2 regions of the Priestia sp. TGN 0903 genome follow, and region 2 is predicted to be linked to the other one. Evidence: a T-box and tRNA genes for the amino acid it is inferred to sense, from the RefSeq annotation. Region 2 holds a T-box; the other holds one or more tRNA genes.

Region 1 (16,625 bases), on a different contig from region 2:
CTTTACTACGCCATGAAATTCTGCTTCCTTATAAAAAGCTTCGTTTCTAGTAGAAGATGCCACCAAATGCTTAGCGTAATAATTAATAGCGGTAAAAACAGTTAAAAATTGCTGAAGACGTGAACGGCCAACGAAACCTTTGATAATAGGATCTGAATCGACATGAAGCTGTTTTAGCTTTTTTTCTAATTCCATTCCTTTATCAGCTAAATTGGCAAATGCGTACTGATTCGTAAAACGATGTAAATAAGTATGAACAAATTCTTTTAAAGCCGCTACGTATTCTACTGAAGTGTCGGTTATTTTATCTCTTGTTCTTTTAGGAAACACAAGAGCAGATACGGCTAAGCCAATTCCAACTCCTACGACCGTATCTAACACGCGGGCCAGCAATAAACTCTCTGAAATTCCGCCAAGAAGCATGTCATACATAAAGGCCAGCATCATCGTAATCCAAAAACTCATAAACGAATACGTAATGGGAAAGAAATAAAAAGCCATAAACACACAGATAAAAAGCAGCGTTACTTCAAGTATTCCAGGGGAAACGTAGCTTGCAACAACAAAGCCGACAGCTGCTCCTAAAAGCGTGCCTACGCTTCGCTGCACGGCTTTTACAAACGTACTTCCTATCGTTTCTGTACCGAGAAGCACTAAATAGCCTGCTAAGAGCGCCCAATATTGATGCGATGGAGATAAAAACGAGCCAAATATTAATGTCGCAACAGCAGTGATGACCGCTTGAATAGACTTTTTCGTAGACGGTTTTAATCCTTTTTCTTCATCATTATCCTCTTCGTCTTCTTGTTCTTCCGCTTCTTTTTGAGGCTGTTTTTCTTGTTTCACAATTGCTTGCTGCAGCTCATACGCTTCATCAATGACATGATTTGATATTGTTTCGATACGGCGTATTAAGTAAAGCCAGTCTTTATACCTTTTGTCTTGAGGTTCGAGTTCGCTTAATTTTTGGCGCAGCTCTTGCAGATGCTGAGCTGCATCCGTTAAGGAATGAGTAGGATTTTCATTTAATACCTCTGCTTCGCGAATCGATTCCACTAGCTTTAACAGCACCTGCTGAATATCAAAATGATTAAATGCCTTTAATTCACTGAGTTTTCGGATTGCCGGAGAATATGTCTGCAGCAGCATCACTGTATCAAATACATAAAGGCGCATTTGCTCAGCTGTTACGCCAGGCCATATGTCGTGAGGATCTGTATTGCCAAGCTCTTCTGATGCTACACGGGCATACTCCGCTAGTTTTTTAATATTGCGGTTGTATTGTTTAATTTGAGCAGGTTCAATTTGTTTCTTTTGAATTAACTCAATAATTAAATCAAGCACCAAATTCACTTGAATATGAAATGATTTCATTGAAGACCTCAGTACGTTGGCAGGTCGGTCTTTCAAGATGACAAAATTATAGATAAATGCACAGCAGGCTCCTACTACAACGCCAGCTAACAGCCACGGCAGCTGAGAAAATGTAACGTGTAAAATAGAAGCAAAATAAAACGACATAAATGCTACCATCGACAGGGAAAAATAGCGAATACCAAATTTCTGTAAATAAAAAGACAAAAACACCAATAGAACGAGAAAGATATTTTCTGCTTGTCCATATCGTGATAGAAACGAGCCAATTCCAAGAGAAACGGCGCTGGAAAGTGCTACTAATCCTGTTGTCACTTTTTTTGCTTTTGTTGTTTCATCATTTACAACCAATATACCCATCAGGCCGATTACGCCCGATAAAATAGCAGCGGTAATTTGAGAGCTTCCCGCTGCTTTTAATACAATCAGCATAATAACGACAGCTGTAATGACACTGATCGTAGCTTTAGAAGCTGTTTTGAACCTTTTTCGTCCAGGATCTGCAGCGACTAAGCGGCTAAACCAATATGAAAAAATAAAAACCCTCTCCTTTCGTGCTGTAAAGTTCTTTGTAGAAAGAGTAATATTATTACTTATACCCTTTTTAATTCTTTTCTATCGTATGTAAGTATGTTTTTCACTATAACATTGCAAACGGCTAAAGAACTAAACAAATGCTTAAAAACACATCTGTTTTCTGTCAGATGTGTTTTTAAAAAATAATGGCTCATTATAGTGTAAGTGAAGAAATTTCCCACCCGTTGGTTAACGGATTTCTTTTTAAAGTAAAAACCATCGTTGTCTTTTGAGCCCCTTTATCTTCGTAATAAATAAGACAATCTACGGCGATTTTCTCTTTTGTTTTATACTTTTTCGCATGAAATAAGTCCGTTTTATAATAAATGGTGGAGATCCTATGCAGTTTTGCCCATAGCTTATGCTCTTGCTTCACGCGCAAAACCGGCTGCATTAAGGCATCGTCATCTTGCTTTAATCCTGTTAAAAACATATTTACGACTTCTGCCGGCTCAGCTTTTAATGCATATTCATCAAGCTTTCCTCCTGCTTTTAATACCATTAACTGATGACCTGGATCTACATTTTGAGACTTGTGAGTCGTACTTCCTGCAAAATGAATGCAAAAATGACCAGGGAACCCATTGTCAAGCGCACCGGCTCCGTGAGGCATTCCGTTCATGGAAGCTGCAAGCATTTGGCCTTTAAACGGAATAAGAACAGCTCTTCGGTTCCAGCTCCATTTTCCATTATATAAGTGCTTCATTACTTTCGTATCTTGACGTGTAAGCGGCTGAACATCGGCATGGTGTGAGCCTGCTCTTCGCTGCACATAAAAGTAAAAACCGGTTTCTACATCAATAACTTTAAATTTTTTCCCCTTTGGCAGTAAGCTTTCTACACGTTTCCACTTTAATACTTTTCCTGTGTCACTTACCGGAAAGTACGTAAGGTTTTCTTCTGCTTTCATCTTTTGGGGATGCACAAAAAAACTAATAAGCATAAAGACTAAAATCATTAATTTTGTCATTGTCTACCCTCATTACCTTGTAGTTTCTCTATGTAATATGCGAAAGTACACATACAATTATAAATAGAAATTTTTACACGCTCGACTCATGGAAAATAATACAAAAAAGAGCTTGTGAATCCTATACATTAAACGGTTCATTTTATTCATACTAACAGGTGAAAGCGAGGTATATGATATGAATTTCACTTGGATGGTTGGACTTTTAATGCTCATTCAACCTCTTTCTACACAAGACCACCTATCTATTACTCATGACGGTAAACCAATTGAACAGATTGAACGGGACAAAGTGGCCGTGCCTCTTCTTCCTGTACCTATGGTTGATCATGATCGATACAATCTTCTTCTAAAAGAATTGGATAAAAAAACATATAGAGAGCCCATAAATGCCCGCATTGATAAAAGCGGACAAATTGTTCCTGAGCAAGCGGGTGTCAAACTATATCATAAAGATTTTGTGGAGAAATTTTATACTTATTTTTTTAACGGCGGTACGTCAACATTAGAAGTTCCGACGCTGCCTGTTCCGCCTCGCGTGGATAAGGAGCTGCTTGCAACGATTCGCATTAAGCAAATCGGTCATTATCATACGGTATTTAACCCCCATAATAAAAATCGTTCCCACAATATTTCTCTTGCGGCTGAATCACTAGACAGCAGCGTCATATTTCCTGGGGAAGTTTTCTCTTTTAACCAAACCGTTGGAAAAAGAACGGCAGCAAAAGGGTATATGCGTGCGCCAATCATTGTAAAAGGAGAGTATTCCGAAGGAGTTGGAGGAGGAATTTGCCAAGTTTCTTCTACTTTATTTAATGCCGTCGATAACGCTGGCGTAACGATTACGCAGCGCTACTCACATAGCCGCAGTGTTTCCTACGTACCTCCTGGACGAGACGCTACCGTCAGCTGGTATGGACCTGACTTTCATTTTAAAAATACGTACAGCGACCCTTTATTGATTCGAGCGCAAGTACATGGCGGAGTCGTAAGCGTGGCCGTGTACTCTACTGATGCGATTGAATACAAGCCTCGCCGCGTGCCTTGGGCTTCTAATGAACCCTTGCCAAAAGAGAAAAAAATTGAATCGCATGTTGATACTGAGCCTGCTGATTAATCCTCTCTTCCAGCTTTTTATAATGAACATAAAAAAGCCTAAAGGGTATCCTTTAGGCTATTCAGTGATATAATTAGCAGCCGTAGTAGCCACCGTAACCACCGCTATAACAACTACATCCAATAATTACTAATAGAATAAATAATACAACTAATAAAGCGAAACCAGAACCGAATCCACATCCAGCATTAGACATACAAGCACTCCCTTTCAATGTGATTTTCTGATGCTAAAACAAAGAAGGTTCAAACATGGGGTGTTTCTCATGGATAGCTTATTGTATGTCTGCCTAGACGTTTTGGTTTGCTGTCCTGCTCATTTTTTAAAAATCGGGCTTGTTTTCGTCTTTATAACTCGGAAAATGTAATTGCATAAAAGTAAAGCTCATTTCCACTCTTCCTTTAAAATCGCGTAATAATATTCATCCCACCATCCTTTTTCAGTTGGAATACATTTTTTAAAATACCCTTCTCTTCTCATCCCGATCTTCTCCATAACACGATAAGAAGACGTATTCTCAGGTTGACAAGTAGCAATAATCCGATGCAGTTTCATTATGTTAAAGCCATAGTCCACTATTGCTTTTGCCGCTTCTGAAGCATATCCTTTCTGATGATAGAGAGAATTAAATACCCAGCCAATTTCATAAGTATGGTCCCCAAAATAGGTAAAAAAGACGATATGACCTATTAAGATTTTTTCGTTTTTTAATACAACTGGAAAATTTTTAACGTTTTCTTTCATATTTTCATTTACAAATTTCTTCGCATTATCCTTACTAAAAACACCTTCTGGTATGTACTTCATGACAGTAGCATCAGATGTATATGTGTAGACATCTTGCCAATCCTCATATTTAAATTTGCGTATTAGTAGTCTGCTAGTCTCAATGTTCATGTGTTTCTCCCCTATCTCAAAGCTATCTTTCTATACGCTTGTTTCGATAGTGAAGATATAAAAACCTCTTTGCACCAAGTTACTAGTGCTTTTGTTGACGCTTCTTTAAAACAAGGTAAAGTGACTCTGCGAAAAAGAAAAACAAAAGAGAAAAAAGGACAAATAATTCGGCCACTTCCATTACACGAAACGTGCTTAAAGCATTGTATAGTGCCTGCAGTACGTTCATTCCTTGAAAAAGATCAATTCCTACAGAAAGAGCGATCACAGCTCCAAATAGCAGCAGGCTAACTCCAATAATTTTCATTATTTTCTCTCCTTACCTAATCGTTACTTACCTCATAGGGTCGTCATTTTCATTTACCGTCATGCAAAAGATTTTTTGTTAAAAATTACATAATTATACGGTTTTTGGTCAAATTAATAAAAACTAAAGTAAGGGTGCTTTCATTTATGCCTTCGTTCTTTAAAAATCAAAAGTCTAAAAGTAAACTTCCACCTCAGGCAAATCAAACAAGCAGCGAACAAACAGCTTCTTCTCTTAAGAATTTGCTGTCTGAGAATCTTACCCTCATTAAAGAGAAAACTGGAAACAGCTCAGATATTGTGATTCGTCATTTTAAACTAGGTGTCAATAACAGCTTGGCTGCTGCTATCGTCTACATAGAAGGGATTGTAGATAATCAGGCTATTCAAGATTACTTACTGCAGTCTCTTATGAAAGATAATCAAAAAAATAACCTAAACGATCAAAATGCATTAGAGTTAATTTCCGAAGACATCGTAACAATTGGCAACGTATCGTTTGCAGACAACTGGAATGATTTACTTTCTTCTTTGATGTCAGGAGACAGCCTTCTTATTGTCGATGGCATAAACCGCGTACTCAGCGTGAGTACACAAGGCGGTGAAAAGCGTGCTATTTCAGAATCTACTACCCAAATGGTAGTGCGGGGACCAAAAGGTGCCTTTACTGAGTCTATTGGCACAAACTTAGCCATGGTTCGCCGAATTATTAAAACACCTGACTTATGGCTAGAATCGATGAAGATTGGCCGGGTAACTAAAACGGATGTCACTCTTATGTATATTCATGGCATCGCAAACGATAAAGTTGTAAAAGAAATTCGAAAGCGATTAAAAAACATTGATATTGATAGTATTTTGGAATCAGGTTATGTTGAGCAGCTAATTGAAGATCAAACGGCCACTCCATTTCCAACTATTTACAACACAGAAAGACCCGATGTGGTGGCGGGTAACCTTTTGGAAGGAAGAATTGCTATTTTTGTGGATGGAACTCCTTTTGTACTTATTGCTCCAGCATTGTTCATTCAATTTTTCCAATCGGCTGAAGATTACTACGCACGCTTTGATATTGCCACATCCATTCGTCTTTTGCGGGTGTTTATGTTTATGATTTCACTTATCGCTCCTGCTACGTATGTTGCGGTTACGACATTTCATCAAGAGATGGTACCTACAACGCTTATCGTAGCTCTTGCGGCACAGCGAGAATCCGTTCCATTTCCCGCGTTCGTGGAAGCTTTTTTTATGGAAGTCACCTTTGAAATTTTGCGTGAAGCAGGGATTCGTTTACCAAAAGCTATCGGCTCTGCTGTATCAATCGTCGGAGCTCTTGTTATTGGGCAAGCGGCGGTTCAAGCAGGAATCGTCTCACCAGCGATGGTTATTATTGTATCGATTACAGCCATTGCTAGCTTTGCCACACCGTCTTTCGATATGGCTATTTCAGCGCGTTTAATTCGTTTTTTATTTATACTAGGCGCGGCTACATTCGGTTTCTATGGCATTATCCTTATTCTTTTAATAGGGGTTGGACACCTGTGCAGCTTACGTTCATTTGGTGTTCCTTACATGACGCCATTAGCACCCTTTATTCCTACAAGCAATGAAGATACATTGCTGCGGTTACCTTGGTGGACGATGAGAAGAAGACCTAAATTAATTAGTGATAACAAAGTTCGTCAAAGCAAACATCAAAAGCCTGAGCCTCCTTCTTCAAGAGGCATGATTAATCAGGAATTGGAAGAAGATGATCAAAATGAAACGTAAAAGTTTATTTTTACTGGTAATGACCATAATGATGGTATTGCTTACTAGCTGCTGGAGTAAAAAAGAGTTAACGGACCTTGCATTTGTATCGGCAATGGGCATTGATAAAACGAAAGATGGGCGGTATGAGCTTACCTTTCAAATTATTAACCCAGGAAATGTAGCTGGCTTACAAGGGGGCGGCGGTACTCAAAGTCCGCCTGTTACGATCTATTCTGCTTCCGGTGATAATTTAGTTGAAGCAAGCAGACGCGCTTCAGCTAGAATTTCCCGAAGACTTTATTATGCCCATACTAACTTAGTCGTGATTGGAGAAAAACTAGCGCGTGAAGAAGGAATTAACATTCTTATTGATTCTATTGATCGCGATCCTGAGTTTCGAATTACGACTTCCTTAGTCATCGCAAACCAGTCAAGTGCTGCTGATTTGGTAAAAGCACTAACGCCTGTCGATAAAATTCCAGCAAACAAAATTATGAAAACGCTGGAGTTCACTCAAAGAAAATGGGGAGAAAACCTAAAGGTTCCCTTTCAAGAAGTCATGAGATCTCTTGAATCTCCCGGAGGAGAAGCGCTAGTATCGGGTTTTCGTTTAGTTGGAAATCCTCAACAAGCAGAAAAATTAGATAATCTCCAGCAAAGCGCACCAGAAGCTACCCTTCGTGCTTCTGGCATTGCTGTTTTTAAAAATGGAAAGTTAATCGACTGGTTGTACAATAGTCCAGCCAGAGGAAGCGTTTGGATCCTTGATAAAATACAAGGAACCGATATTAATGTAGATTGGAAAGGAAAAAAAGAAGCGCTTGCCTATCAAACAGTTCGTCAAAAAACGGATGTATCTGTAAAGGTGATAAAAGGAAAACCTTATGCGTCCGTTCACACTCGCGTAGAAGGCGATCTTGGAGAAGTGGAGGTCCCTGTTGATACACGTCAACCTGCTGTAATCAAAAAAATGGAAAAAGCTGCAGGTAAAGAAATAAAAAAAGAATTACAAACAGCTATTAAACAAGCTCAGACAGACAAAGTTGACATTTTTGGTTTTGGAGCAGCGTTGGAACGCACACGCCCCAATCAGTGGGAAAAACTCAAATCAGAATGGGATGACGTTTACTTTCCAAAATTAGATGTAGACGTTACGGTAGAAGCTTATATTCGCCGAACAGGTCTGCGCAATAAGTCATTTCTTTCTAGCGTAAAAGAAAAACAACACTAAGATAAGGAGGTACTGGGTATATGGAAAAAGCAAAAATTAGCGCCACTCAATTATTTATTCTCATGGTTTTATTTGAACTGGGAAGCGCTCTATTAGTCCCTCTTGCAATGGGAGCGAAGCAAGATGCATGGCTAGCTATTTTAATTGGAATGCTGTGTAGCTTTCTTTTCTTTTTAGTCTATCATAAACTCTATTCCTACTATCCGGACCTCCTGCCTACAGAATATATGCAGAAAATTTTAGGTAAGGTATTGGGAACACTTCTTGCATTTGTATACATTGTCTATTTTTTATACGATGCATCACGAGTTCTAAGAGATTTCGGAGAGATGCTTCTTACTTTTGCTTATCCCGATACGCCTCTATTTATTGCCAATGCCTTATTGATGCTGGTCATTATCTATATTACCCGAAAAGGAATTGAAGCGATAGCGAGATCAGGAGAGCTTCTGTTTATTTTTATGTATTTTCTGGCTGTTGCAGGCTTCATTTTAATTATTAGCTCAGGGTTAATTGATTTCAAGAATTTACAGCCGGTATTAAAAGAAGGAGTGCTCCCTGTTGCAAAAGTTGCTTTAACCGAAACGCTGTATTTTCCTTTCACAGAGGCTATTGTATTTACCATGCTTCTTCCTTACTTAAGTAATCCTAAAAAAGCAAGTGTTACCATGATATGTGCAACGGGATTAAGCGGAATTAATTTAATTATTACAATGATTATTAACATTAGTGTGCTTGGAGTTGATCTGACGACAAGATCACAGTTCCCTCTTCTTAGTACTGTCCAAACGATCCAAGTAGCTGATTTTTTAGAGCGTCTAGATGTATTTTTTATGTTCGCTATGGTGATTGGGATTTATTTCAAAGTTAGCATCTTGTTTTATGCTTCTATAATAGGTACAGCTACTTTATTTAAAATTAAATCTCCTTCACGTCTAGCGTATCCTTTAGGCATCATTGTGTTATTTTTGTCGATTACAATCGCTAGTAATTTTCAAGAACACCTTTATGAAGGACTGCACGTAGCGAGATTTCTTTTGCATATGCCGCTATTTTCTATCGTACCCCTACTGCTTCTGATTATCGCCTTTTTGAAGAATAGGAAGAAGCAGCACAGATAGTGTATCTCTACTAAATAAAAAAATGGCGTTAAAATTATTGAGGTGATGTGCGTGTATATATGGTTTTATGATCATTTTGTTAATACCATCTTATTTCCGCTTACTTGTATCATCCTAGTGTGCCTGTCATTAGGACTGTATGCATACTTTAAATTAAAAAAAATGAAAAATTGATACTAGACGGCTATTTTTCTCATTCAAAATAAGAAAGATACAACAAGATAGAAAGCAACTGTTATTCCCGCTGCAATTAAAGCTGGCTTTAATTTATATTTGGCATATTCAATAACAGATAAATCTAATATTTTGGCGATGGTATTCGTATCATCGCTTAAAGGTGAAGAAAACGCTCCAAAGGAACCGCTCGCAAACACCGCACCGATAATTAACGGCAAAGAAAGATCTGCAGAACTTGCAAGCGATACGCCAAGCGGCATTAAAATCCCCCACGTTCCCCAAGCAGATCCGATAAAGTAAGAAATAGCGGCTCCAAAGATAAACATGAACGGAGTGACAAACATTTGAGGAATCCACTTAGAATGTGCCGTCACGAAATTTGAAAAACCTAAGTCTTCTGTAACAGCGGATAATCCCCATACTACCGATAACAACAAAATAACGGACATCAAGTCATTGCCTCCTGTGATAAAACCATTAAGCAAATTCTGTAATGTAAAGCGCTGAAACAAGAAAAAAATGAGGGTAATTAACGTAGTCATAATTAAAGCTACTACCATCGCTTCTAACACGTCTGCTTTAATAAATGCTTCAAAAAAGCTGTGACTCTTACGATGTCCACTCCACCATGTTAAAAGTAAGGTAAGTGAAATCACAACAAGTAAAGGTACTAACAAATTCCAAGGCTTAGAAGGCAAATCCTTCGAGACGCAAGGATGACAATCATGCCAATCTTTTTCGTCTTCTTCCTCGAGCTTCATAGGAGCCGTAGACGTTGAATGATGAAAAAAGCTGAAATAAATTCCTACTAAAATAATCACAATCGAAAAGAAATTATAAGGAATGCTTTGAATAAACAAAGAATAAGCGTCTTGTTTTATGCCTTGATGATCAATTGCCATTTGAATGATTGAGACCATATATCCTACAAATGCCGTTGCCACGGGAATTAAGACGATAACGGGAGTAGCAGTTGTTTCAATAACAAACCCTAGCTCTGCTGTCGTCATTTTCACTTTTTTTAGCAGCGCTCTCATAATGGGCGCGATCGTCACAAAACGAAAGGTGGGAGCACTGAATGTTCCAATGGTTGAAACATAGGTTAAAATAAGAGCTTTTTTTCTTGTATCAATTCTTTCTGCAGCTGTTTCCACAAAACCTTTAACTCCTCCAGCCATCTTAATCATTCCGATAAGCCCTGAAAACGCGTATAAAAAGACAACGATTTCTATATTACTTTTATTTCTAAGAGCTTGTACAACGTAGTGAAGTAACTTTTCAACACCTCCGACAATCGAATGATCAATCAAATAAGCGCCTACTAATAAGCCTAAAAACAAACCTGGCAGCACTTGTTTGGTGAAAATAGCTATTGGAATAACAATTAAAAACGGTATAATTGAAAACCAACTAGATTCCATAGGACTCTCCCCTATCTTAAAAACCATATTAGACGTCTTCACGTATCGTTCATTAGCTTTTAATGTAACCCCAATAATATGTGTATATTCACGAAAACGATACGTATAAGCAGCACTGATTGAATAAACTATTTCTAATTAAAAACAGCATAGTAAAAATCTTTATTTCTACAACAAAAAAAGCAGTTTGCACATGCAAACTGCTTTTGAAAAGAAGCGGAAGACGAGGTTCGAACTCGCGACCCCCACCTTGGCAAGGTGGTGTTCTACCACTGAACTACTTCCGCGCAATATATAAAAGTAAAGATGCGGGTGAAGGGACTTGAACCCCCACGTCATAAGACACTAGATCCTAAGTCTAGCGCGTCTGCCAATTCCGCCACACCCGCGTGTGAATTGAAAAATAACTCCAAAATGGCAGGGGCAGTAGGAATCGAACCCACACTGACGGTTTTGGAGACCGTAGTTCTACCTTTAAACTATGCCCCTAGAAATGATTTCTTCAAAAGAACCTCGTTTATTGACGACGCTATATTATAATAAAACATATATGGAATTTCGTCAATAGGTCTTTTTATGAATCATGACTAGTACTGGCGACTTCAAAAAAACTGTGAGGCATATCACAGCTTTTCACACTTCCCACCACCAGTTGCAGCACCTTTTATCCTCTACCATTTATTTTTATAAGCTTTCTGTAAAAGCACTTTTTTAGGAAAAGTGCAGAACTATACAAAATGTCTCCAAAATCGCGTGAAGACTGAAAGAATATGGAGGAGTGCAGATTTTACAGGAGGCACGTTTTTTTGAGAATCCGTATTAAAATCCACAGGTTCCCCCTCATTTCCCACAAGCGTACTGTGAGAAATTTTAGTTTCAATAGCCCCTGTTAGCTCGGCTGCAAATTCTTCACTATCTATCATAACCATAGATTCAGTATTTAAAAATACAGAACGTGAATCTAAGTTAAAAGAACCAACTGCGCTCAAACGCTGGTCGTAAACAACGGATTTCCCGTGAATGGAATAAGGCTGTTGATATTCATAAAGCTTTGAAGCCGCTTTTATGACGCGATTTTTTACTCCTAAGTATGCAGAAAAAGCCATAGCATTCGGAGTGGACGTAATAGAATTCGTTAAAATAATTCTTTGCACTTTAGATTTTACTGACTTATCTATATACTGTTCCATCTCTTTTGTTGGTACAATATAAGGACTTTGAACGACAATGGATTTTTCAGCTTGCTCGGAAAGCTTAATAAACGTTTTCCATATAAAAGGGCTTTTATTCATTCGTTGAATAGGATTTGTAATAAAAGAAACCTTTCTTGTAGGCATCGTTGATTCTCTCCATACAATATAGGGATGGACAAAGGGTTCGTTTGCTTTTTTGGCCTCTTCGTATTGATCTATTAACAATTTCTTTCCTGAAAGGCCACGAAATTGTTTAGTTTTCTTGAGCTTTGGAAAAGCTTTGCGCGTATACGGGTGGTTCCATAATTTCTCTACATACTTCTCCATTGAAAGAATGACACTATTACTTTCTTGCTTTGTATTATAAATCAGCACATCACGGTCATAGACAAAATTTTTATCCGGTTGACTGGCCAAGTATTTATCTCCAATATTTCGTCCTCCACTAATACCTAATTGGCCATCGACTACTATTATTTTATCGTGAAGACGGTTATGCCATGTCCAAGGTTTAAGAATAGTAAAGGGCTCATAGTACTTTAATTCAATATTATTGTGGAAAGCTAGAGCATAAAGAACATTTTTTCTCTTGCCTTTTAACCCATGAGAGATCCCGTCTAACAGCACTCGAATACGTATACCTCGGTCCGCAGCTTCGAATAAAGCACCCATAAGTAAATCCGACGAACGACCTTTGCCGATGGAAAAGTACGCAATATCGATTGTATGCCTCGCTTCTTGAATCATCTGCATCCGAACAAGCCCTGAAAAATAACCGTTTTCCAAAAGCATAATACGGTCTGTGGATTCTTTCTTTCCGTAAAAATTCTCAGTATTCATTACTTTTAAGTCTTTTCCCTTGTGCAAAGGGACATAAAACAGTACCACTGCAGTTACGAATACATATATGAAGTACAATACGACAATCATTATTAGTATATTTATTAGCATGTTTCCTGTCACAATCCCTTTCCATTCTTATCGTTCTGTTTTTATTAGGATTCTTACTTTTTTAACTTCTATACCTTTTAAAATAAGAATGGAATGATGGATTATTTGTTACACTACTGTTGATTTCCGTGCAAGCCTTCGCTTCCGCTCCTGCAGGAGCCTTCGCCTTGCCCTCCAAACAACTCCTAGAAGCCATTATATACACGAAACCTACATTCACTCTGCCAATAAAAAAAAGCAGAAGTTCATTATCTTCTGCTTTTGCAATTTATACCCTATTGTGAACCTGCTCTAAGTGTAAGTAAAACAGCGGCTCTTTTATTGATTAAGGTCGTTTTCCATATCTTTTATGTCTTGCTGAAACTCAGTTAAACGCTGACGCTGTGTTTCAGAAGCATTTTCAAGCGCATTCTCGATTTGCTGAGAGGCTTCGTTCACTTCACCTATCACTTGCTTCGCTTCATGTCCATAGGATGCATCATTTTTAGCTTCATTTGCCTGTTCATATGCATCTACTGCTTCTTTATGCCCCTGCTGTGCTGCTTGAAACGATTGTTGTTTATCTTTGTTATATGGGAATTTTTTCATCATAGTGCTCCTTTCCATTTGTTCACTCTATAGTGTGGCATTTTTCCACTTATTCATACGACGTTTCAATAGGTTGAAGCTGCGTAAATATTCCGCATAACAACTTCCTTTATTATTTAAGAGCGTCCAATGATATCTTTTATCCCTTGAAATAATTTCTATATTTTACATAAATGTATAATCACTTTCTTTAGCGGACATCATACGAATAGCTTATTTGAACGTCAAAATATATTGGGGTTGACTGCATGCACTTGTTTCTTTCCTTTTTGATCATTTGTGCAGGGGTTATATGGATGGAAATAAAAAGATTACCTCAACACTCTCATAAAAAAGAACGGAAAATTTTTATTGTATTCATGACAATCAGTATCATGATCGCTCTTGCAAAAATCTTTCGGCTGCCTCTACCGAACCCTTCTGATTGGGTAGAAGCAATGTTTCAGCCTTTAAGTCACTTATTATTCCGTTGGATCACTTAATTCGTGTATATGGCAAAAGGATGTGCTCATTTTGCTTAATGAAATCAATATGTCGGCTGCGCAATTTCGCAAGCTAGTAACTTTATATAGCATCGGAAGCACAATTATTGTTGTGCCTGCCGCTATTACGGCTGATGCTCATCAAGATGCCTGGATTGCAGCACTTTTCGGTGTAGCATCAGGAATTGGCTTAGTTTTGCTTTTTACCTCACTAGGAAAAATGTTTCCAACGCTTACGCTGATGGAAATGAACGAAAAAATTTTAGGTAAACTGTTTGGAAAGATTGTTTCTGCTGTTTTTGTATTATCCAATTTGTTTATCAGCAGTCAAGTTCTTTACTATGTAGGGAATTTTCTCACTACACAAATTCTTCCCTACACGCCGCTTACAGCCATCCACATTGCATTTATGGGTGTGGTTATCGTAGGAGTACGCCTAGGGATAGAAGTTATTGCACGAAGTGCCGAGATTTTATTCCCTTGGTTTGTCGGATTATTCGGACTTCTGATTTTGTCTATGATTCCGCAAATTAAAATAGAGCATATTCAGCCTGTGTTCGAAATACATCCAAAAGCTTTTATTCGGGCTGTTTTAACGTTTTTAAGCATGAGTTCTTTGACTTATACGATTCTGCTTATGATTTTTCCTTCCCATACACCAGACACAAAAAAGTCCACTCAATCTTTTTATATAGGTAATATAGCCGGTGGACTAGTGATGGTTACGTTAATCTTACTCGGAATTTTAGTGCTTGGTCCTTATTACTCCCAAATCACCATGTTTCCAAGCTATGAATTAGGAAGAAGAATTGATGTAGGAAACTTTCTTCAAGGAATTGAAGTGGTCATTGCTATTTTGTGGTTTATTACGCTCTTTTTTAAGCTTTGCATTTACTTTTACGCTACTCTTTTGGGGTTTGCCAATGTATTTCATATAAAGGACTACAAGCTATTTTCTTTTCCAGTCGCACTCATCATGATTACACTTTCCCTTATTGTGTATCCAAGCGTTTCTTATCAAAAAGATTGGGATACAAAAACGTGGATTCCCTACAGCTTACTTGTAGGCATCTTATATCCGCTTTTCCTTTTAATTGCAGGATTTATTCAAAACAAAAAGCAGCATTCTTCGAACAGCGACTAAAAAATCAAAAACCTTTAATAGAGAATGCACCTTCAGTATAAGTAGTTATTTTTCTGGAAAATATAACATTAATTATTCATGTATAGGAGCTAGTCTATGCTAGGGGTATTGGGGTTACTTATTGTTTGCACGCTCGTCATTTGGTCTGAAGTACCTAACTTACGGCAAAAAAAAGCGAAGAAAGAATTATGGCTATTCTACACAGTTCTTGCAATTGGAATGTCCGTAAGCATCTGTAAAGCACTGGGTTTATATGTTCCAAATCCTTCTGATTTATCAGCTGCTATCTTCAGGCCAATCAGCATATTTTTACTTCATTTATTATCTTAATACGTAAGACGAGGAAGTGAATACCGTGAAACCTGTAGTTAAAATTTCAACGATTCAATTTCGCATGCTCGTTATGCTTTATACAATTGGAAGCACAATTGTTATTGCTCCAGCGGCTATGACTGTTGATTCTAAGCAAACCGCTTGGATTCCGGCTATCCTTGGAGTAGCATGCGGATTTGTATTAGTGAAAGTATATATAGCTCTCGGACTTTTATTTAAAGATAAAAATCTGGTAGAAATCAATGATGTAGTATTTGGAAAATATCTAGGAAAAGGTGTATCTTGTTTATTTGTCCTATCTACTGTCATAACGTGCAGCCGCATTGTATACTACGTCGGGAGTTTTTTAAATACCCATATTATGATGGAAACGCCGCTGCTTGCTATTCACATTATTTTTATGCTTGTGGTTGTTTTCGGGGCAAGACTCGGGCTAGAAACAATTGCACGCTGCTGTGAAATCTTTTTCCCGTGGTTTGTTGGCCTTCTCGGGATTTTTATTTTTTTCACTAACTCCTCAAATGAAACTTGAAAATCTTATGCCTTTAATGGACATTCACTTAAAGCCGCTGACTCATTCGGTTCTTATCTTTCTTAGCATTACTTATTTTACTTTTGCTCCTTTGATGATGATTTTCCCCCTTCATTTAAGAAAACCTGAAAAAGGAGCTAAAGCTTTAATGAGCGGCAGCCTGCTAGGTGGATTTATTATGGTAATTGTTATTTTTTCTTGTATAATCGTTATTGGTTCTTATCATTCTTCAACTACCATGTTTCCCGTATATGAAATGGCTAAGCGAATTGAGGTGGGAAATTTTTTGCAAGGAATCGAGGTAATTATTGCCATTATATGGTTTCTTACTCTTTTCTTTAAAGTTTCTCTTTATTTTCATGCTTCCATCGCTGGACTTTGTCATATTTTTAACATCAATGAAACTCGATTTCTAACGTTACCGATGGGATTAATTGTTACGACTTTTTCCATTATTGTG
Region 2 (16,625 bases):
TGATCGCTTAATCCTCTGCGGAAGCGAATTTGAGAAAGTAAAATAATTCCCCATGTCCAAATCGCTCCAATAGTAGCGATACTTGTCACCCACGTGAACACTTTATCAGGAACAACATAGTTTAAGCCAACTCCGAGTAGCAGTACAACAGCTGAAGCAATAACTGCTGCACCAGGCACGCCGCCTTTTGTTAAATTGGCATAGCGTTTTGGTGCTTCCCCGTGCTGAGCTAAATTAAATAACATACGGCCTGTACTAAAAATCCCACTGTTACAAGAAGATAAAGCCGCTGTTAACACTACAAAGTTTATAATCCCTGCTGCAGCGGGAATTCCAGCTTTATCAAATGTTAAAACAAATGGGCTTCCTTGTGTTCCGATCTCTGGCCAAGGATAAATAGACATAATAACAAACAAAGCTCCGATATAAAAAATCAAAATTCTCCACAGTACATTATCAATTGCTTTTGTTAATGTCTTTTCCGGATTTTTCACCTCTCCTGCTGTTACCCCAATCATTTCAATACCGAGGTAAGCAAACATAACCATTTGAAGTGATAGAAGAACACCTTTCATACCATTCGGGAAAAAGCCACCGTGATTCCATAAATTACTGATTCCTGTTGCAATGCCGCCATTTCCAATTCCAAAGATAATCATGCCTAGACCAAGCACAATCATAAGGATAATCGTTACTACTTTAATAAGAGAAAACCAAAACTCTAGTTCACCATATGCTTTTACAGCTAAAAAGTTAACGCCTGTCATGATAACAAGCGCTGCAAGTGCCCATATCCACTGAGGCACACCCGGGAACCAAAAATCCATATATACTCCAACGGCTGTAATTTCAGCCATACATGTAATAATCCACATAAACCAGTAGTTCCAGCCTGTTAAATAACCAGCGAGTGGTCCCAAATAATCGTTAGCATACTTACTAAAAGAACCGGCTACTGGATTTTGTACTGCCATTTCACCTAACGCTCTCATAATAAAAAACATAATAAGACCACTGATTCCATACATGATAAGAATACCAGGACCTGCTAACCGAATAGCGGATGCAGAACCTAAAAACAGTCCAACTCCGATAGCTGCGCCTAAAGACATTAAGCTAATATGTCTTTCCTCAAGTCCACGGCTTAATTCTTTTTCTTGCGTGTTCCCTTGCATAATTCTCTCTCCTAACATGTCCATTTCATTTAATAGCAGATAATTAACTTATTTTCCAAACAAATAATTCTAGGCAGTGTATGTACTAAAAATCTGATATTGCAAGTTCCACACCTGCATTTTTACCGCTATCACATCTATAAAATACAATATTAAAAAAACTTCACTTTGTTCATTTTATCAAAAATCACAAAAAATGCGATAGTTTTTTGTGATTTTCACAAATAAACTTACAATCAAAATATAATAAAAACCATTTTTTACATTATATGTTCTTATTCCGCTATAATTTTCTAACTATTAAGAATAATAAGTCTATTATTTTTCCTTATTTTCAATTATAGATGCTTACTTTTCCCTAAAAAGGGTAAAGATAAGATAACTGTTTAAACACTATTATGAACATCATCATGAAAAGATCAGTAGGAGGGTGCTATGAATTGGTATGAAAAACTAAGTCAATATTTTCCCATTGAAGAAATGAAATCAAAGAAGCATATCGAAACGCTTTTACAAGAACGCAGCGATATTTATCATAAAAATGAAGGACCTCATCACGTATTAATGTACGTGGAAACAGACCAATTTATCTTTATTGATTACCTCTTTGTTTCAAAAGACGCTAGAGGTCAAGGGCTTGGCGGTAAATTAATTGATGAGTTAAAACAACATAACAAACCAATTATCCTAGAAGTAGAGCCTATAGACTATAAAGATTCAGACTCAGCAAAAAGACTGCATTTTTATAAACGTGCAGACTTTAAGCATGCTCAAACAATCGGCTATAACCGCCGCTCATTAGCTACAAATGAAGTTAATCAGATGGAAATTCTATACTGGTCTCCTACCTCTGAAACAGAGGAAAGCATTTTAAATAAAATGAAAAAAACGTACGAGTTAATTCATACTTACAAAGACAAAGAAATATATGGTGCGTCTTATCAGCCGGCAGATCAAGTATTAAAAATTGACAAAAATCGTAAAGACGGCGATATCTTAGCAGATTTATAAAAAGAAGGTAAGCATACGTCTACCTTCTTTTATATTTTTGAATTATTATTCAACATACAACATTATTAATCACTTATATTCCTTTAGTTATAAGGTTTTAACATAGATATTTTGTCTTAAATATAAAATTCTGAAAATTTTTAATAGTATTTTCTAATCCTGTATTGTATAATACCTGTAAAGCGCTAATGTCACTTGTTCTTACATGTTTTTTCCAATTTAAAGTTTAGCGTTCTTTGATAACTAAATAAAAAACGACCTCGTTGTGAGATCGTTTTTGTTAGGTTGTATATGCGGCAAACTCTGCTTGAGAACAAGACACGTAGTGACCTGGAGATACTTCTCTAAGCTCCGGTTCTTCACCGCTATAATCATGGATACTTGGATCATAAATTTTGCGCTGACGCGTTTTTTCACTGTCAGGATCGGGAAGCGGAATAGCTGAAAGCAACGCTTTTGTATATGGATGAACAGGGTTTCGATAAAGTTCATCACTTGGTGCAAGCTCTACAATCTTACCTCTGTACATAACGCCGATGCGGTCACTAATGTATTTTACCATTGACAAATCATGGGCGATAAATAAATAGGTTAGTCCACGTTCACGCTGTAACTTCTTCATTAAGTTAACAACTTGAGCTTGTATAGATACATCCAAAGCTGAGATTGGTTCATCTGCGATGATAAAATCAGGTTCTACTGCCAGTGCTCTTGCGATACCAATACGCTGACGCTGGCCGCCACTAAACTCATGTGGATAGCGATTTGCATGTTCTTTGTTGAGCCCCACTGTTTCAAGAAGCTCGTGAACCTTTGCCATACGCTCTTTTCTCGTCTTAGCTAAACCGTGGATGTCAATGCCTTCTGCTATGATATCTGCTACGGTCATACGAGGGTTAAGTGACGCATATGGATCTTGGAAAATCATTTGCATTTTACGATTGAATTTTTTAAGCTCCGAGCGAGATTTGCGACCATGTACATTTTCGCCATTAAATAGCACCTCACCGCTAGTAGCGTCATATAAACGAATAATCGTTCTGCCTGTCGTTGACTTTCCGCAACCAGATTCACCTACAAGACCTAACGTCTCTCCGCGAAAGATGTCAAACGTCAGACCATCAACCGCTTTAATTGTTCCTTTACTTGTGAAAAAATGTTGCTTTAGGCCTTTAATCTCTAATAATTTATCTGTCATGTTATTCACCATCCTTCGCTACGAGTACAGGTGTACTGTATACATTATCAACTTTACGCATGCGGCGCTGAACTGAAGCAGGCGGCTCTACTTTTGGTGCATCGGGATGTAAGAGCCATGTTTTTGCATAGTGCGTATCCGATATTTTGAACATTGGAGGTTCTTGTTCAAAATCAATTTTCATTGCGTACGGATTTCGCGCTGCAAATGCATCTCCCTTTGGAGGATTCGTTAAATCTGGCGGCGTTCCAGGAATAGCAGCCAGCTCTTCTTCCGCCTCGTTATCTAAGCTTGGCATAGAAGCTAGGAGTCCCCACGTATACGGATGTTTTGGGTCGTAAAACACTTCATCCACTGTGCCCGTTTCAACAATTTGACCAGCGTACATAACGGCTACTCGATCTGCTACATTTGCTACTACACCAAGATCATGGGTGATAAAGATAATAGATGTATCCGTTTTTTTCTGAATGTCTTTCATCAACTCTAAAATTTGAGCTTGAATTGTTACATCAAGCGCCGTTGTTGGTTCATCAGCAATCAGTAATTTCGGATTAGAAGCAAGAGCCATCGCAATGACAACACGCTGTCTCATCCCTCCGCTGAATTCATGCGGATATTGATTCACACGCTGTTCTGGAAAAGGAATGCCTACAAGCGTTAATAACTCGACTGCACGTTTTTTCGCTTCCGCTTTAGATACTTTGGAATGCTTGATTACGACTTCACCAATTTGAGCTCCAACCTTCATTGTTGGATTTAAAGAAGTCATCGGATCTTGGAAAATCATACCGATATCCTTACCGCGAATAGCTTCCATTTCTTTATCCGTTTTCTTTGCTAAATCAATGCCGTCAAACAGCATTTCACCGCTTTTAATTCGGCCAGGAGGCATCGGGATAAGGCGCATGATTGTTTGTGAAGTTACACTTTTACCAGATCCTGACTCACCAACAATTGCTAGCGTTTCACCTTTATTTAAGTGGAAGTTAACGCCGCGAACAGCTTGAACTTCTCCGCCATATGTTTTAAATGATACAGCTAAATTTTTTACTTCTAATAAACGTGACATATGAGTTCACTTCCTTACTTACGTAGTTTTGGATCTAACGCATCTCGTAATCCATCACCAATTACGTTGAACGCTAAGATTGTTAAACAGATAAACAAACCTGGGAAAAATAAGCGCCAAGGATAGTATTCCAAAGCAGGTAAGCCTTCTGAAGCCATTGTTCCCCAGCTTGCAAGCGGTGCCGGAACGCCTAGTCCCAAGTAGCTTAAAAATGCTTCTGTAAAGATTGCTGAAGGAATCGTTAGTGTCATTGTTACTAAAATTGGACCTGTTGCATTCGGAATAAGATGTTTAAATAAAATACGCTTTGTTGTTGCTCCTAATGTTTGTGAAGCCATTACGTACTCTTGGTTTTTCAACTGCAATACTTGTCCACGTACAATACGGGCCATGTTAATCCAGCCGGTAATGGTCATCGCCAATATCATCGTGCCTAACCCTTGGCCAAGCATAACCATTAAAATAATAACCAGTAAAAGGTAAGGAACACCATATAAGATATCCGCAACACGCATCATTGTTTCATCCGTACGGCCGCCGCGGTATCCAGAGATGCTTCCCCAAACTACGCCGATGAATAAATCAATTAAAGCTGCTGCTAACCCGATAAATAATGAAATACGAGCGCCTTCCCACGTACGAGCAAACACATCGCGCCCTAATTCATCTGTGCCGAACCAGTGCTCAGAAGATGGTGCCTGATTGGCATTCAATAAATCATTGGTTGCATAATCGTATTTCACCATCAATGGACCAAATATCGCCATAAAAACAAGGAGAACCATTAGTACTACACCAAACATAGCAAGCTTATTTTTGCGAAAACGAATAAAAACATCTTGCCAGAACGAAAGACTCGGTTTTTCAATCTTTTCTGCTTGAGCATGGTCAATCCCTGCTGTTTCAAACATTTCTTTAGGAATTTTCGGAAGTTGCTGCATAGTTACTCTCCTTTCTTAGCACCTGTAAGTTTAATTCGAGGATCAATAAAGCCGTATGCAATATCTACAAGCAGGATACATACAAGTAGTAAAATACTGTAGAACACCGTTACGCCCATAATCGTTGTATAGTCTCGGTTTGAGATACTGAGTACAAAGTGTGAACCTAATCCAGGGATACCAAATATTTTTTCAATAACAAAGCTACCCGTTAAAATCCCTGCTACTAAAGGTCCCATATAGGATACGACTGGAAGCATCGCATTTCGCATGGCGTGCTTAACTGTAATAACGCCTCTGCTTAAACCTTTTGCTTTCGCTGTACGAATATAATCATTGCTTAATACTTCAAGCATACTCGACCGAGTTAATCGTGCGATAAACGCCATAGGGGTTGAAGCAAGCGCGAGAGCTGGTAACACCGTGTGTGCCCAAGATTCCCAGCGTGCAACCGGAAAAATTTGTAGTTTCATAGCCAGAACGTATTGTAATACCGCTGCCATGATAAAACTTGGAACTGAGATTCCTAGAACTGCAATAACCATCGCCGTGTAATCTTGCCATTTATTATGTTTTAAAGCAGCAATAACACCTAGTACTACGCCAATAGCAATTGCTATTAAAATAGCTTCCATCCCTAGCATGAATGAAACAGGGAATCCGCCGTTAATCAAATCATTTACCGTTTGCCCTTTATATTTGAAAGATGGACCAAAATCCCACTTTAAAATTGATGTTAAGTAATCAAAGTACTGATGGTACCAAGGCTGATCTAAACCGTAATACTGATTTAGATTTTTTTGAATTTCAGGGGGAAGCTGCTTTTCTGATGTGAATGGACCTCCTGGAACAGCACGCATTAAGAAAAAGGTCGCTGTTACGATCAGCCATAATGATAGAAACATATAAATAAGTCGTTTTCCTATATATTTGAACACCCTGACACACCTCCATATTTTTACAAAATTCGCGCACAAGAAAGAAAAGTATATGGAGCACCAGGCCCCATATACCCTTTGTCATAATTGATGTTACTTACTCAAAATGAGCCCACTTAATCTGAATGTCTCCAAGACCAGACATCACAACATCTTTCAGCTGCTTGTCTTGTACCCAAGCATTTGTGTAGAAGTAGATTGGTGCCACTGGCATTTCATCCATGAAGATACCTTCTGCTTTTTTCAACATTGCCTGACGTTTTTTAGGATCTGTTTCTTTTTGAGAGTCAATTAATAACTTTTTATATTCTGGATTTTCCCAGTTTGTATCATTGTTTCCGCCTTTTTTGTCACGGAATAACTCTAGGAAGTTGATTGGATCGTTAAAGTCTCCTAACCAGCCCATACGCCCAACTTGATAATCTCCTTGGTGTAACTTTTCAATGTAAACAGCCCACTCAGAGTTGTCTAACTGTACTTTAATACCAAGGTTTTTCTTCCACATATCTTGAACAGCTTGTGCAATTTTTGCATGTTTTTCATCCGTGTTGTATGACACCTTAATTGCTGGTAGTTCTGAAGCATCTTTAAGGCCCATTTCTTTCAAGCCTTTTTCTAAATATTCTTTTGCTTTTTTCACATCATTGTCTTTGAAGTAGCCTTTTTTGTTATCTTCAAACATTGTTGGTGGTACAGCCGCCATCGCTGGAACTGAACCGTCTTTTGTAATTTGTTCTGTAATACCTTTACGATCAATTGCATAAGCTAATGCTTTACGAATGTTCACATTGTCTAAAGGTTTTTGTTCTGTATTAAACTTGTACCAGTAAGTACCTGCAATTTCTTGAATGTTTAATGAACCGTCTTTCTTTAATTCAGGAAGTGCATCAGCTGGTAATTGACCGGTAGGCATACCCGCCCAGTCTAATTCACCGTTTTTGAACATTGAAAGTTCAGTGTTGTTATCATTGATCATGTACATTTCAACTTTTTTAAGTTTTACAGCATCTTTATCCCAATAGTTTTCATTAGGAACTAGCTCGATTTTGTCGTTATGTTTCCAAGCTTTAAGCTTGAAAGGACCGTTTGACGTATAATTTTCGCCTGCATTTGTGTACCATTTTTCATTTGATTCAGCAATTTTCGTATTCACTGGGAAGTACGTATAGAAAGCTGTTAATTCTAAGAAATATGGCGTTGGGTTTTCTAATGTTACCTCAAGCGTTTTATCATCTGTTGCTTTAACCGCAACGTCATCTAATGAACCTTTTCCTTCATTAGCAGCCTGTGCATTTTTAACATAGTATAATTGATATGCATATTGAGATTCGTTTTTAGGATCTAACGCCCATTTCCATGCATATTCGAAATCTTTTGCTGTTACAGGGTCACCGTTTGACCATTTTGCATCGTCGCGAATCGTAAACGTATATTTAGTTTGATCATCGCTGATCTTCACATCTTTCGCCATTGCATTTTCAGGCTTTCCATCTTTACCGATACGAGTTAAACCTTCAAATGTTTGTAATAATACGTTTGATGACGTTGAATCATTAGCTAAGCCTGGGTTTAGTGAAAAAGGCTCAGTTTTAATATTTACGCGAAGCTCTTGCTCTTTTTTCTTGTCGCCGCCATCACTGCTAGCATTTTCACTGCCACCAGATTCTTTGTTAAATCCACATGCAGCTAAAAACAAGCTCATGACAAGCAGCAAACTGAAAAGAATCGACAACCTTTTCTTCATTGCGTGTTACCCCCTATTAAATTTTGTTTGTGTGGCAACCATATTTTTTTGATATGCACTAATTTCTTAATCATCTTTCAATACAAAATAATCAGTTATTTTTTCGCGTAGTAGAGCGTTAAAGACCTCGCTGCAAAATTATTCTTCTACCCTATGAAACTGTCATCAATTGTTTACATGCTGTAAATCCAATGTATGCGCTTAATATGTAGAAGACTCATTCATTACAAAATCCGCTAATTGAAACAAAACATTGTCTATTTTGTGTTTTCTGAAAAATTAAGAAATTGTAATACCTTTGTAAAAAATATGTTTGTTACGCCTATTATAAATATTTTAAAAATTTATTGCAATACTATTATTTAATGGTATTTTTTTGTCATAAGGGAAAAAACCTTATCTTATAAGGATTGTGCCTACTTGTCTGACGTCTAAAATCTTTTTTGTAGTATAGGTATTACAATAGTATTACAAAGTTATTAGAAATACTAAATAAAAGATTTTTACCAAATCCTCCACCAAATTTTCATCAAGAAATGCTTTAATTAAAAGGTTCTTGTCTTTTTTTGCCGAAGAAAAATTCCAGTAAATTGTCTTATAAACCTTTTTAGCGATAAGATGTTTAAATTCCTGCTTTTTCGCGTTATAATAATGAATAACTATATAATTAAAGCTGTGAAAAAGAGTAGTATGCAGAATTTTCATTTTTAGAGAGTTTGTGGCTGGTGAGAACAAACATTGAAACCTGCAGAATGGACTTTGGAGCTTTCAAGTGCAAAGCTTGAACGTTGATCTCAACGTTACATGAATAAAGATAGTTCACAATAATGTGTGCTAATTAGGGTGGCAACGCGGTCCATTCGCCCCTAGCTTATGCTAGGAGCGGATGGGCCTTTTTATGTTGTATACGTAAACTAGCATCATATATGTGCAGATGAAAGGAAGATTTGATGAAAACAATTTTTTCAGGTATTCAACCAAGCGGTACAATCACTTTAGGCAACTACATTGGAGCGATGAAGCAATTTGTTGAACTTCAACATGACTATAACTGTCATTTTTGTATTGTAGATCAGCATGCAATTACAGCGCCTCAAGACCGTTTAGCACTTCGTAAAAACATTCGCAGCCTTGCTGCTCTGTATGTAGCAGTAGGAATTGATCCAGCAAAATCAACTTTATTTATTCAATCAGAAGTGCCCGCCCACACGGAAGCAGGATGGATGTTACAGTGCGTAGCGTATATCGGTGAACTTGAGCGTATGACTCAGTTTAAAGATAAGTCCGCTGGAAAAGAAGCAGTATCAGCAGGATTATTAACTTATCCTCCACTAATGGCAGCTGATATTCTTTTATACAACACCGATTTGGTGCCAGTTGGTGAAGATCAAAAGCAGCATTTAGAATTAACGCGTGACTTAGCTGAGCGCTTTAACAAAAAATACAATGATATCTTCACTATTCCTGAAGTACGTATTCCAAAAGTGGGCGCACGCGTCATGTCTCTTCAAGATCCTACGAAAAAAATGAGCAAGTCCGATCCAAACCAAAAAGCTTTTATTACGCTCTTGGATGACGCTAAAACGATTGAAAAGAAAATCAAAAGTGCCGTAACGGATTCAGAAGGTATTGTTCGCTACGATAAAGAAAATAAGCCAGGTATTTCAAACTTATTAAGCATTTATTCAATCCTAGCAAATAAATCAATCGAAGACATTGAAGCAATGTACGAAGGCAAAGGTTATGGTGACTTTAAAGCTGACACAGCTAAAGTAGTAGCTGAAGCACTTGCTCCAATTCAAGAAAGATATTATGAATTAGTTGATTCTAGCGAGTTAGATGATATTTTAGATCAAGGTGCCGATAAAGCAAATGCAACGGCTAATAAAATGCTTCGCAAAATGCGAAACGCAATGGGAATTGGCCGTAAACGTTAAAAAAAACGACTGCTATGCAGTCGTTTTTTTAATTCACTTTTGGCTCTTGTTCAATTTCCCAAAGTTTTTCAAAGAAAGGTTGTCCTTTTACTAAGCGCTCGCATAATAATTTATGTTTCGGTGACCACCCTGACTTCGTTTCATCGTATAGCTGATTCCATACGTCTTGAAACGGCATCTCTTGAATGTCTTCGTATTTCGTTGGATTCCACTCTGTGTACCAGTAGCGGATTTGAGCTGTATTTTTTGTTGTATGTAGCTGATCAAGTGCCATAAATAACAGCTGTTTTAGCTGACGTTCTTTACGTGTTAGCCCTCTCATCGTTTCAGGAGACGGCGAAAGAATATGATGCTCTTTTTTAGTTAGCTCGTCTTCACTGAACTTATATTCTAGCTCTTCTTGATCCGCAATCATCTCATAAACTAACTGTTCTTGTCTTGGAATTAAGCGGCTTTTTCGAATTGGGATATGATAGCCCATCGTATCAATTGCTAAAATATTCGTTCCATCTGTAACAATAAAACAATATTCAACCTGCGTGCGCTCATGATTTTTCCGAATGTATGCTTTCTGATAGACATCTTGTAGTAGTTGTTGAGGTAGCTCGGAAAGATCATTTTCAATGTAATGAAATAAAAGCGGATTTACTTTTAATAACGGTGCTTGATCGAGCAGTTCTACACAATCGTCTTTTCTCCACTCATGGAAATGACACACATTATAACCGTTTTCTTCGCCTTCAAACCAATTAACCCATACATCATGAAGATATAGCATAATTTACCCCTCACTTACTATCTGTTTGTTATCCATCAGTATAGGCAGAGAAAGGAATTTTTATTCCAAATGATGTTATTTTTCTAAAAATTAATTGTAAAATACCTTCGTTTTTGGCTATTATGCAAATGCACTTATTTCGAAGCTCAGACATAACGCCAGTGCTAATGATTGCTACAGGCTTCATGAACTATATCCACCCCTATAAGCAGAAAAAATCCGAGTTTCTTCTATAGTAATAGGTTTGTCAGGAGGTCTGACAAACCTAAAAAAATCTATCACACTTTTGTGATAGATTTTTAACGAAGAGATTTTGGATTTAAAGCATCTTTTAATCCTTCACCAATGAAGTTGATAGCCAGGATCGTAAATGTAATAGCTAAACCTGGCGGAACCCACATCCAAGGCTTATTCTGCAGCACATCTGATTCCCTTGCTTCTGTCAGCATATTCCCCCAGCTCGGCGTATCAGCCGGCACGCCAAAACCGATAAAGCTAATCGCTGACTCAAACACGATAAGGATGGCCATCTGCAAACTGGCTTGAACCACAATCGTTGAAAACACATTTGGCAGCAAATGTTTGAAGATGATTTTAAACGGGCTGCACCCAATGGAAACAGCTGAAAGCACATATTCATTTTCTTTTTCAGCCAAGACTTTGCTTCGCACCAGCCGGGCCGTACTTCCCCAGCTTAGGAAACTAACAACTAGGATGAGCGTCCAAACGCCTGAGATTTTTCCAATTAGAATTGTATTTAACACTACAACAAAAACAATGAGCGGAAAGTTTAAGACAAAGTCTGTAAAACGCATTAAGAATTGGTCCACTTTGCCTCCGTAATAACCCGCAATCGAACCAATAAGAGTTCCGATTAAAATAACGAGTGTTGTACAAGCAACTCCAATCAGTAACGAAGTTCTTCCTCCATACAATGTACGTGCAAATACGTCTCGACCATTTGTATCCGTTCCAAACCAATGCTCACTGGAAGGCGCTGCATTCATCGCCATATAGTCGATACGTGTAATATCTGCTTTTGTAAGCAGCGGTGCAAAAATAGCAAGAAGCGTAATCACAATCATGAAAGCTAAACTTATCATAGCTAGTTTATTTTTAACAAACTTCTTTCGCGCAATCGCCCATGGAGAAAGGTTTTTAGGAGCTTTCATATTCACTTCTGGCTGTACATCTTTTTTCGTTACAATTTCCATACTTTCTCCTCCTAATCCAAACGAATACGCGGATCTGCTACGCCGTATAACAAATCAGCAACCAGATTCCCAACCAATGTTAAAATTGAAAACAGCATTGTAAGCGACATCATAACTGAGTAGTCACGAGTTGCTACAGAGTCAACAAACAACTTTCCGATTCCTGGATACGTAAAGATTGTCTCTGTAATGATAGAACCGCTAATGATTGTTACAAGATCAAACCCTAAAAACGTAATAAGCGGAATCATTGAGTTGCGTAAGATATGAACATTATAAATTTTAGATTCTTTTGTTCCTTTTGCTCTAGCTGTGCGCACAAAATCTTTGCGACTGTTTTCAATAATATCATTGCGCAAAAATTGGGTATACTGCGCGGTCGACATCAAGCCAAGAATCAGTGCAGGTAATATAACGTGATGAATTCTACTTTGAATAAATTCCCATGATCCCTCTTTTAATCCTACTTCAACAGAACCGCTAAACGGAAACCAGCCTAACTGAAAGGAAAATAAATAAATGCCTACGATCCCTGCGATAAACGATGGAACCGCTAATGCAAAGTAATTATATCCTGCAATAAAGTTATCTGCTAAGGTATACGGTTTTCTTCCTGCATACATACCTAAAATAAATGCAAACACATACGTAATCAAAAGCGAAGTCAAAGCTAAAAAGATCGTATTAGGCATACGCTCTAAAATAATATCTAATGTCGGTAACTTATGAGTTGTTGACTTTCCTAAATCTCCTTGTGCCACTCCCTTTACCCAGTTCCAATATTGAACGTAGATAGGATCGTTATATCCTAGCTTATCACGCATTTCCTCAATGTATTTTGGATCTGTATTACTGGGGTTGATTTCTCCCCCAAAAGGGTCCCCTGGCATCATTTTCGCCAGGGAAAACACAACAAAGGAGATCAGAATCAACATTGGAATCATCCCTAAAATACGTCTTAGTGAGTATTGCAGCATCGTTGACTCTCCTTTACATGTAAAATACTTATTCCGTTACAGACCATTTCTCCGGATCTACAACTACCGTTGATGGATCTAGAGTTACGTTTTTCACACGCTTATTCACAGCATAAATATTGATATTTTCCCATAAAGGAAGTGCTGGCAGCTGCTCGTTAAAGAATTTTTGCCATTTTACATATACATCTTTACGGTATTTATCATCAAATGATTTTTCACTCAAACCGTCTTTAAGCATTTCATCAGATTCCTTATTTACCCAACGGCCATAGTTCCATTCAGCATTAGAGCTCCATAATCCTGTAGGATCTGGATCTGAACCAGTGTCCCAAGAACCGAAGAACGCTTCTAACGCCTTATCGTCGTTATCTTTCATTTCATTGTACAAGTTAAATTCAACAAGTGAACCCGTTGCTAATTTTGTTTTAATACCAATATCATTCCATGCTTGCATAATAGCCTTCGCACGACCCTCGAAGTTGGCTGGACCAGCATAGTGACCAAATGAGATCGTAAATGGTTTTCCGTTTGGATCTTCTACAAAACCGTCATTATTCTTATCTTTATAACCAGCTTCAGCTAACAATTTTTTAGCTTTTTCTGGACTATACTTGTACTTTGTTAAATCTTTTTGGTCAGCAGCAATCCAGAATACAGAGGGAATAACTGTGTTAGAAACAACCGCTTTGTCGTTCATAAATGCTTTTACCATTGCTTTTCTATCTATTGCGTAAAGCAATGCTTGACGAAGTTTTAGATCTTTGAACTTATCATAATCATCTACGTTTTTACCAGCGTTTTTATCACGATGTCCAAATCGTAGACCAATATACGAATAACTAGTTGATTTCCCTTCCAAAAAGTCTAAGTTTTCTGCTTTTTCAACTTGCCCTAAATCAGCTGGGCGAACATCCATAATGTCGACATCGCCTTTTTTCAATGCTCCGGCGGAAACAGATGGATCCAGTACTTTTACAACAACGCCATCAAGATGAGGCTTACCTTTCCAATAGTCATCATTGCGTTCCATCTGAACATATTCACTTGCTACCACTTTTTTCACTTTAAATGGTCCAACACCAATAGGCTCTTTACGAACTTGTTTGGACTCTGCAAGATCTTTTACAGCAATTCCTTCATAGTACTTTTTCGGCATTGGATACGGCCATAGATTGTCTAAGTTATTTACACGAACTTCTTTAAACGTTACTTTAAATGTTTGCGGATCTACCACTTCAACTCCGGAAATAGAATCCGCTTTGCCGTCATGATATTCTTGAGCGCCTTTAATATGCTCAACGTTTACATAGCGTGGACCTGTATAGTCTTTATCAGCAATCGTTTCATACGTATATTTAAAATCATCTGCAGTTAATGGATCTCCGTTATGCCACTTAATCCCCTTTTTTAATTTAAACGTGTAAGTTAGTTTATCACCACTCACGTCCCAAGTAGCTAAGTCAGATTTAATTTTTAATTTCTTATCATAAGTAAAAAGACCTTCATTGATAAATTCTAAGATTTGGCTATCATATGCACTACCATACAATGCGTACTCAAAAAGCCCTTCCGGCGCTCCGTCAATCCCATACGTAATCGTTCCGCCATCTTTTGGCTTGTCTGTTTTTGCACCTTCAGTTTTTGCTTCTCCGCCTTCTTTATTACTAGAAGATGAAGAACTGCTTCCACCGCTGCATGCCGCTAGAAAAAGCGATAGCACAAGCAAAATGGAAACAAGTGATAAAAACGATTTCTTTTTCATCATGACGTTCCCCCTATTTAACTAATAATCTGTTCGTATGTAGCTTTTACGAGTTATATAAATGGCAAGCTACTTGATGGCCAGGTCTCACCTCCTTTAAGGCAGGTTTCGTTTGGCTGCACTCTGCCATGGCATGTATACAGCGAGGATGAAACGCACAGCCTTTTGGCGGATCAATTGGACTTGGCACATCTCCCTGTAAAATAATGCGCTGTTTTTTCTTTCGTGGATCTGGTTCAGGTATAGCCGATACAAGCGCTTGCGTATAAGGGTGCAACGGCTCTGCGTATAGGCTTTTCTTATCAGCAATTTCTACTAAACCGCCTAGGTACATAACACCGATACGGTCACTCATATGTTTAACAACACTCAAATCATGGGCAATAAATAAAAAGGTTAGGTCGAATTCTTGTTGAAGTTCTTTAAGAAGGTTTAAAACTTGTGATTGGACAGAAACGTCAAGTGCCGACACCGGTTCATCAGCAATAATAAGTTTTGGACGAAGTGCAAGTGCACGTGCAATTCCAATACGCTGACGCTGCCCACCGGAAAATTCGTGAGGATATTTATAGTATGCATCTTCCGGTAACCCTACTTTTGTAAGTAGATTCATAACTTCTGATTTTAATTGATTGGTTGATTTTCCTGTAAAATTCCGAATTGGTTCAGAAATAACATCTCCAACCATTTGCATTGGATTGAGGGAAGCATAGGGATCTTGAAAAACCATTTGGAAATCTTGTCTAATTTTACGGAGAGAAGTTCCTCTTGCTTCTGTGATATCTTTACCATCGAAAATAATTTTTCCGCTAGTTGGTTCCAACAGTCTTAGAATCGTCCTTCCTGCCGTGGATTTTCCACAGCCAGATTCTCCTACCAGACCGAGCGTTTCTCCTTTTCGAATCGCAAAGGAAATACCGTCAACTGCTTTTACATCACCAATTTTCTTTCGAAAAAATCCCCCGTGAATAGGATAGTAGGTTTTTAAATGCTGAACTTCTAGCAATACATCTTTCACTGCTTTAGTCATTAGCTTGTCTTCACTCCTTTTGACGGATAGCTGTTTTCATACAGCAGACATGCGACGTCATGCCCCTGTGAATCCTCGCGAAGAACAGGCGTAACGGAACTGCAGTCTTCCATTGCATGAGGACATCGGTTAACGAAACGACAGCCTGTCCTCGGCATGTTTACAAGAGAAGGCACAATTCCTTTGATCGTATTTAATACTTCTACATCATCTTCCATGCGTGGAATTGAGTGAAGAAGCGCTTTCGTGTACGGATGTTTTGGGGCATAAAATAACGTATCAACATCTGTATGCTCAACAATTTTCCCGCCATACATGACAATCACTTCATCACACATCTCAGCAACGACTCCTAAATCATGAGTAATCATAATAATAGACATATCATTGCTTTCTTGAATTTCTTTTAACAATTCTAAAATTTGAGCTTGAACCGTAACATCCAGGGCGGTTGTCGGCTCATCCGCAATTAAAAGTTTAGGCTGACAAGCTACCGCCATGGCAATCATGACGCGCTGTCTCATTCCTCCCGATAGCTGATGCGGATATTCATCGATGAGCTTTTCGGATCTCGAAATACCAACGCTTTTTAAAAGCGCAATGCTTTTTTCACGCGCTTCCGCTTTCGATATATTCATATGGTTAAACAATACTTCCTGCAGCTGATACCCAATGGTTAAAACAGGATTGAGAGATGTCATCGGTTCTTGGAAAATCATTGAGATGTCTTTTCCCCGAACATCATTCATCTCATCTTCTGATAAGTGCGTAAGATTCTTTCCGTTAAATACAACGCTTCCGCTTCTAATTTGACTATTTACTTTAGGTAATAGCCCAATAACGGA

The links. The T-box of region 2 lies ahead of trpS (tryptophan--tRNA ligase). A T-box ahead of a tRNA ligase gene usually reads a tRNA of that ligase, here a tRNA-Trp.
Region 1: it encodes a tRNA-Trp, which carries the amino acid that the T-box ahead of trpS (tryptophan--tRNA ligase) is inferred to sense. The anticodon was not compared.

What each region holds. Positions count from the first base shown of each region.
Region 1 covers NZ_JBOZGL010000001.1:468,499-485,123, forward strand. Annotated here, with positions in the region: gene ACRPLY_RS02435 (FUSC family protein) at 1-1,806, opposite strand, end outside; gene ACRPLY_RS02440 (hypothetical protein) at 2,105-2,920, opposite strand; gene ACRPLY_RS02445 (VanW family protein) at 3,099-4,037, shown strand; gene ACRPLY_RS02450 (YjcZ family sporulation protein) at 4,111-4,233, opposite strand; gene ACRPLY_RS02455 (GNAT family N-acetyltransferase) at 4,422-4,934, opposite strand; gene ACRPLY_RS02460 (hypothetical protein) at 5,017-5,241, opposite strand; gene ACRPLY_RS02465 (spore germination protein) at 5,388-7,010, shown strand; gene ACRPLY_RS02470 (Ger(x)C family spore germination protein) at 7,000-8,223, shown strand; gene ACRPLY_RS02475 (GerAB/ArcD/ProY family transporter) at 8,244-9,344, shown strand; gene ACRPLY_RS02480 (Na+/H+ antiporter NhaC family protein) at 9,542-10,942, opposite strand; tRNA gene ACRPLY_RS02485 (tRNA-Gly) at 11,158-11,229, opposite strand; tRNA gene ACRPLY_RS02490 (tRNA-Leu) at 11,250-11,331, opposite strand; tRNA gene ACRPLY_RS02495 (tRNA-Trp) at 11,358-11,431, opposite strand; gene ACRPLY_RS02500 (phospholipase D-like domain-containing protein) at 11,671-13,065, opposite strand; gene ACRPLY_RS02505 (hypothetical protein) at 13,405-13,674, opposite strand; gene ACRPLY_RS02510 (hypothetical protein) at 13,971-14,156, shown strand; gene ACRPLY_RS02515 (GerAB/ArcD/ProY family transporter) at 14,179-15,300, shown strand; gene ACRPLY_RS02520 (hypothetical protein) at 15,397-15,630, shown strand; gene ACRPLY_RS02525 (GerAB/ArcD/ProY family transporter) at 15,656-16,165, shown strand; gene ACRPLY_RS02530 (GerAB/ArcD/ProY family transporter) at 16,155-16,625, shown strand, end outside.
Region 2 covers NZ_JBOZGL010000009.1:30,340-46,964, forward strand. Annotated here, with positions in the region: gene ACRPLY_RS23140 (amino acid permease) at 1-1,175, opposite strand, end outside; gene ACRPLY_RS23145 (GNAT family N-acetyltransferase) at 1,611-2,186, shown strand; gene ACRPLY_RS23150 (ABC transporter ATP-binding protein) at 2,467-3,384, opposite strand; gene ACRPLY_RS23155 (ABC transporter ATP-binding protein) at 3,386-4,456, opposite strand; gene ACRPLY_RS23160 (ABC transporter permease) at 4,471-5,397, opposite strand; gene ACRPLY_RS23165 (ABC transporter permease) at 5,400-6,335, opposite strand; gene ACRPLY_RS23170 (peptide ABC transporter substrate-binding protein) at 6,433-8,079, opposite strand; T-box leader at 8,746-8,950, shown strand; gene trpS (tryptophan--tRNA ligase) at 9,027-10,016, shown strand; gene ACRPLY_RS23180 (YjbA family protein) at 10,045-10,794, opposite strand; gene ACRPLY_RS23185 (hypothetical protein) at 10,823-10,981, opposite strand; gene opp4C (oligopeptide ABC transporter permease) at 11,094-12,008, opposite strand; gene opp4B (oligopeptide ABC transporter permease) at 12,020-12,985, opposite strand; gene opp4A (oligopeptide ABC transporter substrate-binding protein) at 13,014-14,753, opposite strand; gene ACRPLY_RS23205 (ABC transporter ATP-binding protein) at 14,797-15,780, opposite strand; gene ACRPLY_RS23210 (ABC transporter ATP-binding protein) at 15,780-16,625, opposite strand, start outside.